2 regions of the Sporosarcina sp. FSL W7-1349 genome follow, and region 2 is predicted to be linked to the other one. Evidence: a T-box and tRNA genes for the amino acid it is inferred to sense, from the RefSeq annotation. Region 2 holds a T-box; the other holds one or more tRNA genes.
What was found. A T-box is a leader RNA that pairs with one kind of tRNA and senses whether it is charged. The one in region 2 lies ahead of pheS (phenylalanine--tRNA ligase subunit alpha), so its partner is inferred to be a tRNA-Phe.
Positions count from the first base shown of each region.

Region 1: it encodes a tRNA-Phe, which carries the amino acid that the T-box ahead of pheS (phenylalanine--tRNA ligase subunit alpha) is inferred to sense. The anticodon was not compared.

Region 1 is NZ_JBBOOK010000003.1:288,021-294,406, forward strand. Features, by position in the region: rRNA gene MKY41_RS19915 (23S ribosomal RNA) at 1-2,300, shown strand, start outside; rRNA gene rrf (5S ribosomal RNA) at 2,444-2,559, shown strand; tRNA gene MKY41_RS19925 (tRNA-Val) at 2,733-2,808, shown strand; tRNA gene MKY41_RS19930 (tRNA-Thr) at 2,825-2,900, shown strand; tRNA gene MKY41_RS19935 (tRNA-Lys) at 2,907-2,982, shown strand; tRNA gene MKY41_RS19940 (tRNA-Leu) at 2,997-3,078, shown strand; tRNA gene MKY41_RS19945 (tRNA-Gly) at 3,087-3,161, shown strand; tRNA gene MKY41_RS19950 (tRNA-Leu) at 3,168-3,256, shown strand; tRNA gene MKY41_RS19955 (tRNA-Arg) at 3,269-3,345, shown strand; tRNA gene MKY41_RS19960 (tRNA-Pro) at 3,359-3,435, shown strand; tRNA gene MKY41_RS19965 (tRNA-Ala) at 3,442-3,517, shown strand; tRNA gene MKY41_RS19970 (tRNA-Met) at 3,538-3,611, shown strand; tRNA gene MKY41_RS19975 (tRNA-Ile) at 3,618-3,694, shown strand; tRNA gene MKY41_RS19980 (tRNA-Ser) at 3,714-3,806, shown strand; tRNA gene MKY41_RS19985 (tRNA-Met) at 4,061-4,135, shown strand; tRNA gene MKY41_RS19990 (tRNA-Asp) at 4,139-4,214, shown strand; tRNA gene MKY41_RS19995 (tRNA-Phe) at 4,279-4,351, shown strand; tRNA gene MKY41_RS20000 (tRNA-Gly) at 4,360-4,433, shown strand; tRNA gene MKY41_RS20005 (tRNA-Ile) at 4,436-4,512, shown strand; tRNA gene MKY41_RS20010 (tRNA-Asn) at 4,514-4,588, shown strand; tRNA gene MKY41_RS20015 (tRNA-Ser) at 4,595-4,685, shown strand; tRNA gene MKY41_RS20020 (tRNA-Glu) at 4,693-4,764, shown strand; gene MKY41_RS20025 (TraR/DksA C4-type zinc finger protein) at 5,101-5,841, opposite strand; gene MKY41_RS20030 (1,4-dihydroxy-2-naphthoate polyprenyltransferase) at 6,058-6,386, opposite strand, start outside.
Region 2 is NZ_JBBOOK010000001.1:298,513-304,898, reverse strand. Features, by position in the region: gene pheT (phenylalanine--tRNA ligase subunit beta) at 1-2,214, opposite strand, end outside; gene pheS (phenylalanine--tRNA ligase subunit alpha) at 2,227-3,264, opposite strand; T-box leader at 3,438-3,669, opposite strand; gene MKY41_RS01455 (hydrolase) at 3,816-4,355, opposite strand; gene MKY41_RS01450 (4-hydroxyphenylacetate 3-hydroxylase family protein) at 4,421-5,926, opposite strand; gene MKY41_RS01445 (TetR/AcrR family transcriptional regulator) at 5,996-6,386, opposite strand, start outside.

The DNA.
Region 1 (6,386 bases), on a different contig from region 2:
CGATTCCATGCAAGGTTAAGCCGAGAAGGCGGAGCCGCAGCGAAAGCGAGTCTGAACAGGGCGAATGAGTATGGGGTCGTAGACCCGAAACCAGGTGATCTACCCATGTCCAGGGTGAAGGTAAGGTAACACTTACTGGAGGCCCGAACCCACGTACGTTGAAAAGTGCGGGGATGAGGTGTGGGTAGCGGTGAAATTCCAATCGAACCTGGAGATAGCTGGTTCTCTCCGAAATAGCTTTAGGGCTAGCCTCAAACAACGAATCTCGGAGGTAGAGCACTGTTTGGACTAGGGGCCCATCCCGGGTTACCGAATTCAGACAAACTCCGAATGCCGATGATTTAGGTTTGGGAGTCAGACTGCGGGTGATAAGATCCGTAGTCGAGAGGGAAACAGCCCAGACCACCAGTTAAGGTCCCCAAGTATCCGTTAAGTGGAAAAGGATGTGGCGTTGCCCAGACAACCAGGATGTTGGCTTAGAAGCAGCCACCATTTAAAGAGTGCGTAATAGCTCACTGGTCGAGTGGCGCTGCGCCGAAAATGTACCGGGGCTAAACGGATCACCGAAACTGTGGATTGACACCATTGGTGTCAGTGGTAGGAGAGCGTTCCAAGGGCGTCGAAGCCAGACCGGAAGGACTGGTGGAGCGCTTGGAAGTGAGAATGCCGGTATGAGTAGCGAAAGAAGGGTGAGAATCCCTTCCACCGAATGCCTAAGGTTTCCTGAGGAAGGCTCGTCCGCTCAGGGTCAGTCGGGACCTAAGTCGAGGCCGAAAGGCGTAGACGATGGACAACAGGTTGATATTCCTGTACCACCTCCCCGCCGCTATCAGCAATGGGGGGACGCAGTAGGATAGGGTGAGCGCGCTGTTGGTCATGCGCGTCGAAGCAGTGAGGTGTGGAACGAGGCAAATCCCGTTCCTGTAACATTGAGCTGTGACCGCGAGGGGAATTATTCCCCGGAGTCCCTGATTTCACACTGCCAAGAAAAGCCTCTAGCGAGGCGGGAGGTGCCCGTACCGCAAACCGACACAGGTAGGCGAGGAGAGAATCCTAAGGTGATCGAGAGAACTCTCGTTAAGGAACTCGGCAAAATGACCCCGTAACTTCGGGAGAAGGGGTGCTCTGGTAGGGTGAATAGCCCGAGAGAGCCGCAGTGAATAGGCCCAGGCGACTGTTTAGCAAAAACACAGGTCTCTGCAAAACCGTAAGGTGACGTATAGGGGCTGACGCCTGCCCGGTGCTGGAAGGTTAAGAGGAGAGGTCAGCGCAAGCGAAGCTTCGAATTGAAGCCCCAGTAAACGGCGGCCGTAACTATAACGGTCCTAAGGTAGCGAAATTCCTTGTCGGGTAAGTTCCGACCCGCACGAAAGGCGTAACGATCTGGGCACTGTCTCAACGAGAGACTCGGTGAAATTATAATATGCGTGAAGATGCGCATTACCCGCGACAGGACGGAAAGACCCCGTGGAGCTTTACTGTAACCTGATATTGAATTCCGGTGCAGCCTGTACAGGATAGGTAGGAGCCTTGGAAGCCGGAGCGCCAGCTTCGGTGGAGGCATTGGTGGGATACTACCCTGGCTGTATTGGACTTCTAACCCATGCCCGTGATCCGGGCAGGAGACAGTGTCAGGCGGGCAGTTTGACTGGGGCGGTCGCCTCCTAAAGTGTAACGGAGGCGCCCAAAGGTTCCCTCAGAATGGTTGGACATCATTCGTAGAGTGCAAAGGCATAAGGGAGCTTGACTGCGAGACCTACAAGTCGAGCAGGGTCGAAAGACGGGCTTAGTGATCCGGTGGTTCCGCATGGAAGGGCCATCGCTCAACGGATAAAAGCTACCCCGGGGATAACAGGCTTATCTCCCCCAAGAGTCCACATCGACGGGGAGGTTTGGCACCTCGATGTCGGCTCATCGCATCCTGGGGCTGTAGTCGGTCCCAAGGGTTGGGCTGTTCGCCCATTAAAGCGGTACGCGAGCTGGGTTCAGAACGTCGTGAGACAGTTCGGTCCCTATCCGTCGCGGGCGCAGGAAATTTGAGAGGAGCTGTCCTTAGTACGAGAGGACCGGGATGGACACACCGCTGGTGTACCAGTTGTCTTGCCAAAGGCATCGCTGGGTAGCTATGTGTGGACGGGATAAATGCTGAAAGCATCTAAGCATGAAGCCCCCCTCGAGATGAGATTTCCCTTTACATTCGTAAGTAAGATCCCTCAAAGAAGATGAGGTGGATAGGTCCGGGGTGGAAGTGCGGCGACGCATGGAGCTGACGGATACTAATCGATCGAGGACTTGACCTCAATACAAAGGTTGCATGGCTTGTGGCAGACAATGTTGGTTTTATCCGGTTTTGAACGAACAAGCGACGTTCATGAAAAAAATGCTTGTAATTATCATGAGAATTGATATAATGAATACTGTCTTTGAGAAAAGATAGGACAAGTCTGGTGACGATGGCGAAGAGGTCACACCCGTTCCCATACCGAACACGGAAGTTAAGCTCTTCAGCGCCGATGGTAGTCGGGGGCTTCCCCCTGTGAGAGTAGGACGTCGCTAGGCTTGTAAGGTTCATTACATAGTACAATGCGAAGCTTATCGCACTCCCGTTAAAATTGGGAGAAGCGAGCAGAGCAAGGAAGCGATTGAGCAAGGAAAGGAGCGTACTATCGTACGTGACTGACCAAGCGAATGAAGCTGACGCAGCAATGCGAAGCTTATCGCAATTTTAACTTGGAGGATTAGCTCAGCTGGGAGAGCACCTGCCTTACAAGCAGGGGGTCGGCGGTTCGAACCCGTCATCCTCCACCATATGATTTATTGATTTGCCGGTGTAGCTCAATTGGTAGAGCAACTGACTTGTAATCAGTAGGTTGAGGGTTCAAGTCCTTTCGCCGGCACCACTTTTCGAGCCATTAGCTCAGTTGGTAGAGCATCTGACTTTTAATCAGAGGGTCGCAGGTTCGAATCCTGCATGGCTCACCATTTTAATTTCATACGCGGGTGTGGTGGAACTGGCAGACACGCTAGACTTAGGATCTAGTGCCGCAAGGCGTGGGGGTTCGACTCCCTTCACCCGCACTTTCAATGCGGAAGTAGTTCAGTGGTAGAATACGACCTTGCCAAGGTCGGGGTCGCGGGTTCGAATCCCGTCTTCCGCTCCAGATTTTGCCGGGGTGGCGGAACTGGCAGACGCACAGGACTTAAAATCCTGCGGTAGGTGACTACCGTACCGGTTCGATTCCGGTTCTCGGCACCAGTTATATCAAGTGCGCCCGTAGCTCAATTGGATAGAGCGTCTGACTACGGATCAGAAGGTTATGGGTTCGACTCCTGTCGGGCGCGCCAACAACACATAGTACGGGAAGTAGCTCAGCTTGGTAGAGCACTTGGTTTGGGACCAAGGGGTCGCAGGTTCGAATCCTGTCTTCCCGACCATTTTCTGGGGCCTTAGCTCAGCTGGGAGAGCGCCTGCCTTGCACGCAGGAGGTCAGCGGTTCGATCCCGCTAGGCTCCACCAACAATTTCAATAAAGATCCTGGCGGCGTAGCTCAGCTGGCTAGAGCGTACGGTTCATACCCGTAAGGTCGGGGGTTCGATCCCCTCTGCCGCCATCTTAAGGACCTTTAGCTCAGTTGGTTAGAGCAGACGGCTCATAACCGTCCGGTCGCAGGTTCGAGTCCTGCAAGGTCCACCAGAATTTATTACTACTATACGGAGGAATACCCAAGCCTGGCTGAAGGGATCGGTCTTGAAAACCGACAGGGGTGTTAAAGCCCGCGGGGGTTCGAATCCCTCTTCCTCCGCCATTTTTACTAAAATGGTGTACCTGAAAAAAAGAGTTTCTTAATTCCCAAAGTTGTTGTATACTTATTAGTGTCGGCAACGAAGCGTAAGGCGTACCTTATGCGAAATGTGTTAAAGTCATTATGACTAATGAATATTATTATCGCGGGGTGGAGCAAATCGCATTACGAAGAATGTGATTAACACCGACAGCGGAGCGTAAGGTGTCCCTTATGCGAAATGCGTTGAAGTCATTATAACTAATGAATATTATTATCGCGGGGTGGAGCAGTGGTAGCTCGTCGGGCTCATAACCCGAAGGTCGCAGGTTCAAATCCTGCCCCCGCAACCAAATGGTCCCGTGGTGTAGCGGTTAACATGCCTGCCTGTCACGCAGGAGATCGCCGGTTCGATCCCGGTCGGGACCGCCATTCTTTTCAAAGGTTATACATAAGGTTTGAAAAGCATCGAAAACGCTTCTTCAATCAAATCTGTGGCTCAGTAGCTCAGTCGGTAGAGCAAAGGACTGAAAATCCTTGTGTCGGCGGTTCGATTCCGTCCTGAGCCACCTTCTACGCGGGTGTAGTTTAGTGGTAAAACCTCAGCCTTCCAAGCTGATGATGAGGGTTCGATTCCCTTCACCCGCTCCAATGGGCCTATAGCTCAGCTGGTTAGAGCGCACGCCTGATAAGCGTGAGGTCGGTGGTTCGAGTCCACTTAGGCCCACCATTCCGCAGTAGCTCAGTGGTAGAGCAATCGGCTGTTAACCGATCGGTCGTAGGTTCGAATCCTACCTGCGGAGCCATATAATGGGGAAGTACTCAAGAGGCTCAAGAGGTGCCCCTGCTAAGGGCATAGGTCGCGAAAGCGGCGCGAGGGTTCGAATCCCTCCTTCTCCGCCATATGTTTGGCCCCTTGGTCAAGCGGTTAAGACACCGCCCTTTCACGGCGGTAACACGGGTTCGAATCCCGTAGGGGTCATAATGAAAAAGCGAGAGAATCCTATTTTTGTAGGGTTCTCTCGCTTTTTTTATTACTTTGCTTAGATTGTGTATCAGCGTCTCACTTCGAGCCTCTAATGCTCGAAGTGGGATGCGAGTCAGTCCTCCGTTGCCAATCGAACAGCCAAGGGTTCGTTTGGCTTTAATTCATCTTTGCGGAAATTAAGGCATCCTCAGGATGCGGCGAAGCCAGGCTTTTCAAAACGGCTCCGTTTCCAAAGCCTACCGCAACTGTTGTTTGTCGGGCAGCTGCTCTGTACTTTAGGTTCTTTTGAATTCGTAACATAGGATTCTTCCATGATACAAGATGCCCTTGTTACTTCTTTCGATCATTTACATAACTGTCTTTTTCATGATACGGGATATTTCCCAATGGGGATTCGAGGTTTTCCGCATCTAATCGTTCTTCATATTCTTGTGCTTCCTCGGTCCGGATGAATCCACGTTCTTTTCCGCTCATATCCGTGCCCGTGAACTCTTCTATCTCTTCTGCTGCTCCATTTTGGAGACCGGCATCATATAGCGAGTTGTAGTCATCATAATCCCCTGTAAAATCAGATGGAGTCTCTGAAGTGCCGAACGTCGCGATTTCTGCAAAACTGTCCTTCCCGTCCCTTGATCTTCTTTTGTCAGCAAAGGTGTTCGGATTGGCCATGACGAGGACGTCTTCCTCTGAAGGCCGGTCGCTCGGTACATCTCTTTCCCTTTCTGGAACATGGTCGATGCAAAACGTCGTATATGGAAGGGCCTCCAGCCTTTCGATATCAATTTCCCTCTGACATACTTCGCATTTGCCGTAAGAGCCGTCCTCCAATGCTTGTAAAGCCTGCTCCACTTTGCCGAGTTCTCCCTCCGCATGAATATTGAGTGCCAGGTCCTTTTCTCTTTCAAACAGTTCAGTGCCCATATCACCTGGATGGTTATCATACATGGAGAGCTCTCCGACTTCATCCCGGGGGCTATCCTTAAGATCCGTTTCTCGTTCTGTCTTTCGTAATTCACGCTTCATCATAAGCAGCTCTTGTTTCAACTTCTGCTTTTGTTGATCGGTCAACATAGAGGTCACGTCCTTTTTGGTTATTTCTATAGCATGCTCAATTTTGAATTGATTCATGAATTCAGTGGAGTTCATTCTTTTTAATTCCCTTTCGAAGGCATCGTTTAAACCTACATGCCAAAAAGCCGCACCCGTCATTATATGAAGGGTACGGCTTTTAAGTCCCAGATGCTTGTCCGATGGCGCAGCAGGGACTCCTGGGCTGTTTAGGCCAGCTTACAGTAAATGTCCAATTAGGATTCCGATACCGAGCAGCGTGGCAAACAAAGTGTTGGTCACTGCCGTGTTTTTCATAGCCGGCATCATCTGGATTGGTAACCGATTTTTTCGAAATTCCGAAATGGCGGAAGCCGGCTTTTTCACTGCCAAAAAGATCAGCAACGCCCAAGGGGTCAAGTGACCGAAAAGGACAAGTGCCAAAATCCAGATATACGAAAGGATGAAAAACGACATCAATATCGTGATTGCTTTGGATCGGCCAACTAAGATGGCGAGTGTTCTCCTTCCGCCTTCCTTATCGCTCTCCAAGTCCCGGATATTATTGG
Region 2 (6,386 bases):
TGCTTTCCGGATGACGGCTTCAAGCGTTCCAGCTGTCGTTTCACTTGCCACGACAAGGGCGATGTCCCTTGAGATGGACGGGAACCGCGGAACCGGTACATAAACTAAATCATCCGTCTCGATGGATAGGATTTGCGCCAAGTTCATTTCCATGACATAGGTCTCTTTTAAATCCCGTTTCTTCTGCTCGGTCGGGTGAACTTGCCCGAGCATGCCGATCCGTTCTCCGTTGAACAGGATATTGGCGGTACGTCCCGGGTGCATCCCTACCAGAGCAACCTGTTCGAATGAAAGCCCCTCTACTAATCCGAGACTATCCATCATCCCTTCAACGATGCCTTTCATGACGAAGAAATCAACGGGTTTTGTTTCCCCTTGCCAAGCGTGGTCGACCCATTTTCCTGTTACGACAGCCGCGACATGTTCCACCTCTTGCGGCAGTCCGTCCTCTTCTTCCCCTAGGAAGACGGAACCTGTTTCATATAGAGCGACCGAGTCGTTCCGGCGCGCTACATTATACGTTGCAGCTTCCAATAGATGCGGGATCAGGCTTTGACGAAGCGTGCTCCGCTCTTCGCTCATCGGCATGAGCAATTCAGTGACCGGTGCAGTTTCCAATGCGTAGGCTTGCGCTTGCTCCTTTGAAGTCAGCGAATAGGTCAACGCTTGATACAATCCAGCCCCTTCCAAGAAACGGCGGACGATCCGGCGTTTCGCCTGATACGGTGTCAAGCCGCCAGGAGTCGATTCCGACACTGGAAGCGTCTTTGGAATTTCATCGTAGCCATACATGCGGGCAATTTCTTCGATGATGTCTTCCTCGATTTTCAAATCTTGACGGCGTGTCGGCGCGTCGATGACCAATTGGCCATTGATAGCATCGGTAGGAATTTGCAGCCTCTCCAATATCGAAAGCATTTCTTCCAAGGAAATTTTCATTCCAAGGCGGTTGTTAATATAATCCGGTGAAACGGTAATTTGCGCAGCTGTCTTATCCAGCTTGTCAAATACGACAGAACCGGCTAAAACTTCTCCGCCCGCGAGTTCCGCCATCAGTTGTGCCGCGCGTTCTGCCGCAGCTGCCACACGGTTCGGGTCGACTCCCTTTTCAAAACGAGCACTCGCATCGCTTCGCAGGCCGACTTCTTTCGATGTATGGCGGACGGAGGCAGGTGCGAAATATGCGGATTCGATCACTACGGTTGTCGTTCCATCATGCACTTCGGAATTGGCGCCGCCCATGACTCCGGCTAAGGCAACTGGTTCTTTGCCGTTCGTGATGACCAGATTATGGCTATTTAATGTGCGTTCCGCGTCATCCAACGTCGTTATCTTTTCATCTTCTTCTGCAAGACGGACAACGATCTCCCCCGTGCCCAGACGGTCGTAATCAAAAGCGTGAAGCGGTTGGCCGTACTCCATCAAGACAAGGTTTGTGATATCGACCACATTATTATGCGGACGTACTCCGGTAGCCATCAAACGGTTTTGGAGCCATAATGGCGACTCGGCAATCTTTACATTTTTCACGACTTTCGCCACGTACATCGGATTCTCTTTCGCCGCATCAACGCGAAGCTTTAAATAATCCGATGCCTTTTCCGCAGATTCCTTGTAGGAAACCTCCGGCAATTGGATGCCTTGGGATAAAATTGCTCCGACTTCATACGCGACACCCAACATGCTGAGTGAATCCGAACGGTTCGGCGTCAGATCGAACTCGAGCACTTGATCATCCAAGCCTAACAATGGGAGAGCATCCTCTCCTGGCACCGCATCAGATGGCAAGACATAGATACCCTCCGCATACGCTTTCGGCACCAACTTCCCTTCGATTGCCAATTCTTGTAGGGAACAGATCATGCCGTTAGATTCTTCCCCGCGCAGTTTCGCCTTCTTGATTTTCAAGCCTCCCGGAAGGACGGCTCCTGGACGGGCAACGATGACTTTCTGCCCTTCCGCAACGTTTGGCGCACCGCAGATAATTTGGGTCGTTTCTTCTCCGACATCCACTTGGCAAATTTTTAATTTATCCGCTTCTGGATGTTTCACACATTCTTTTACATAGCCGACAACGACGTTCGTCATGCCATGGGAGCGATCCATGATGGAATCGACTTCAATTCCGGAGCGCGTGATTTTTTCGGCCAATTCCTCAACCGCAATTCCCTCAATGTTCACATACTCATTCAACCATTTTGTAGATACTAACATGTCATATCCTCCTTACGCTTCCGTCCGGTGGAATTGCGAAACGAACCGCACGTCATTCGTATAGAAATGACGGATATCTTCCACACCATATTTCAACATTGCAATCCGCTCAGGCCCCATTCCGAATGCAAACCCCGAAACGACAGTCGGGTCATAACCTGCCATTTTCAACACATTCGGGTGTACCATTCCGGCACCAAGAATCTCAATCCAGCCTGTTTTTTTACATACGTTACAACCGGCTCCGCCACATTTGAAGCAGGAAATGTCCATTTCAACAGACGGCTCCGTGAACGGGAAGAAACTTGGACGCAGACGGATTTCCCGATCGGCACCGAACATTTTCTTTGCAAATAAATCCAGTGTCCCTTTCAAATCGCTCATGCGGATATTCTCACCAACGACCAAGCCTTCGATTTGCGTGAATTGATGTGAATGTGTCGCGTCATCATTATCGCGGCGATACACTTTCCCTGGGCAGATAATTTTAATAGCAGCACCTTCTTTCGCCTCCATCGTCCGCGCTTGAACTGGCGAAGTATGCGTGCGAAGTAAGACTTCTTCGGAAATATAGAATGAATCCTGCATATCCCGAGCTGGATGCCCTTTCGGCAAATTCAATGCCTCGAAGTTATAATAATCTTTTTCCACTTCGGGGCCCTCAGCGATTTCATAGCCCATACTGATGAAAAAGTCTTCGATTTCCTCCACAACCCGAGTGAGCGGGTGGTGATTTCCGGTTCGGATCGGCCGGCCGGGCAAAGTGATATCGATCGCTTCTTTCGCCAGCTGCTCATTGATCGCCTGCTCCTCGAGGACCACCATTCGCTCTTCCAAAACCTCGGTAACGGTTTCCCGTACGACATTGACCAACGCTCCCATTTTCGGGCGTTCCTTGGCAGGCAATTTCCCCATCCCTTTCAACAGGTCGGTGATCGGCCCTTTCTTCCCAAGATACGCGACACGAACGTCATTCAATTCTTTCGGAGTCGTCGCTTCGTTGATTTTCGCGAGCGCCTGTTCTTTCAATTCATTCAATTGTTGTTCCATACGAATTCTCCTTTACTTAAATCAAATGCGCCTCGGCGTATTGGCGCCCAGATTTTGAATTGAGCTTGCTCAATTAATTCCTTTCAAAGTCTGTGGCATCCGCCGGAGGCTTTAATTTGATTGGGTGGGTGTTGAAAACCCACCCAATCAAATTAAAAAATCCCCGCCCCTAAAATAGGGACGAGGACGAGTTCGCGGTACCACCCTGATTATTACGCAATTGTGCATAATCACTTCATTCTGGATTAACGGTCCTTCACCGACACACCTTTACAGCCTTGGCTGGTCCTGGCGGCAGCTCGCGGGGTGAACTTCGACAACCACTTTCCTGCCAAAGCTCTCAGTCATGGCCTTGGTTTCCTGTTGGTTCGTGAGATGTCTACTTTTCCCGATCATCGCTTTTATCATACATTATGCAAGTAGTATACAGGATTTAAAATTATTCGGCAAGCTATCGCTCGTAAGTAAACCAGTAAGTCCTGTTGCTTCAAATATTAATATACATTAACCAAGTACACTTAGGCTGTTTTAATTATTAGATGAATCGGACGTTACTTAAGTAATTTTAAAATTTGTTTAAACTGCTCACCTTCCGCTGTTTCCATGAGTTCATACAACGACATCTCGACACTAGTCCAGTGAATGCCTAATGATTTCATTTTTTCAAGCCCGATCTCTTTATTTAAAGTGGTACGGGAAGAAACAGCGTCGGCCACAACTTGTACCTCATATCCCAACTCCATTAAGCCCGTAGCCGTTTGAAAAACACAAATATGCGTTTCAATTCCCGCAACTAGTACCTGCTTCCTTCCTGTCATTTCCATCGCCTCAATAAAATCAGGATTTTTACAAGCATCAAAAGTGATTTTGCGAATTGGTTCTAATCCATGCAAATGCTCAATTAATTCCTCATTCGTCGGCCCCAAGCCTTCTGGATACTGTTCGAGCCAGACAATTGGAATTTCTAATATACGCAGCCCTTGAATTAGGTTTTTAAGACCTAGTATCATCTTTTCACTGTCTTGTACAATCTTTGCTAATTTTCCCTGTACATCAACTAGGACAAAAACCGTGTTTTCTTTGCTCAGCATATCGTTTTCCCCCTTAACCAAAACACTTTATTTATTCATACACCTTAGTCCTAAAAAATACTCACTCAAATTTCCTGTTCACAAAGCTCGTCATTTACACAGGTAACGCATTCTTTACACGTTCCTTCCAACTTTGCAAAACACTTCAACTTATGAAGAATATGCTCCTTTTGCGTCTCAAAATTATAATTGCGGACGGTAGACATGCGCATCGCCTCTGGGGAGCCCCCGCCATGAAGACTGATAACAGAATAGAATCCACCTTCTTTAGAGGCCGTTAAATCTTCAATGAAGCGTGCCATTTGAATCCGTTCATTTGCTGTAACTCCGTGCTTTCCACCTAAATAGTGGTTAATTAAATCGCCCGACTCTGGCAGCGCCATATCCTCAGCAGTTGGTGCTGTCACGACGATTCCGCCACTGATCTCATGTGCGATTCTGAAAATATCATACACTTGTTCAGCTAACATCCATTTACCGATATTGGATTGAACCGAGTCGGGTACATAATTTCCCGCCACCGTTTCATGACCATAAACAGCAGCCGCTACCCCCGTTGCATAAAATCCTTCCGTAATGCGAATCAGTTCGCCCATGCTTCGACGAATGTGGCTGACTTCAGTATGGGGTGCACCATTATACTCTGACATTAACGCAGAAGCGCCAATAATCATATCTCCCAGTCCAGCACGAGCTCCAATACAAGATTGACGATGATGATTTGCGAAGGCTTCCGCTAATTTACCAGTGTATTCCCATTCGCCGCATAAGAAAACTCTATCCCATGGAACGAACACATCATTAAAAATAACAAGTGCCGTTGATTGACCGTAATTTGAACTAAATGGTGCTTCTGCGTCATCTGGTCTTCCCGCTGGTTTAGCAATCATTTTCAACCCCGGTGCATCAACAGGTACAGCAAAAGATACGGCATACTCCACATCTTCTTTTGTCATAGCACGGGTTGGTAGTACGATAAATTCATGCATATAAGGCGCCCCAGTGATGTTCGCTTTTGCCCCCCTCACGACAATACCTTTATGATTTTTTTCGACAACGCGTACATATAAATCCGGATTTTCTTGCTGATGAGGCCGTTTGCTACGGTCTCCTTTTGGATCTGTAACAGCCGTTCCACAAGTTAAATCATATTTTTGAACATGATCAAGATAACCTTGTAAAACAGGAAAATAATCCGTTTTCTTGTCCGCATCCATCATCGCGGTAATTTCAGCTAGTGCACCTAGGGCGTCATGCATAAGATACCGCTGTCCGCATCCTGTCCATTTACAGATTAATCGTGTCGCTTCCAGTTTTTTGATTAAATCATCTTTGCTAAAATCCAGTGCATTCATACGGTTAACCTCTGTTCCATCCGGTAACGTTGCAAGCATGATATCTTTGTGTTTCTCGACATGCGCCAACTCATACGTTACGGCTACCGCATTAATTCCCGGTTTGAATAATGGCTCATCCGCTACGCTTGTCACCTTTTTTCCCTTCACCTGTATGTCAGGATTATACTCTCTTAAACTTTCAACATACTCCATTCCATTCATTAGTTTCATCATGCCATTTCTCCCCTTCAATTTTAAAATAAAACCAACTAGTCAGTTGGGAAATGTGTATAAGAAAACTCTTTACGTTAAAAGAGCTTCTAGTAGTTTGATTCTCGTCTCTATATATTTTTCTTTGGTAAATTTTTTTGATAATGACCATCTTCTGAAGGCCCACATTTGTGATTGGACGAGAATATCATCTGCTATTAAAGGTATTGATTCCTGTGAAACCTTGAAAACACCTGATTTGATTCCCCTTTGAATTTGTTTTTCAAGATGATCACAAAGCCTTTGTTCTCTTTGAAGGAACGATCTTCTTGCCTCTTTATCTAAGGATGCTGTTTCTTGATACATCAAGACGACATAATCCGAAACGTGATCAATAATCTCATACAGAGCGGTAACGTCTTTCTCAATCGCTTTCATAGGATCAAGGTTCTCTTCTGTAGCGGCATATAAAGCTTGTTCAATC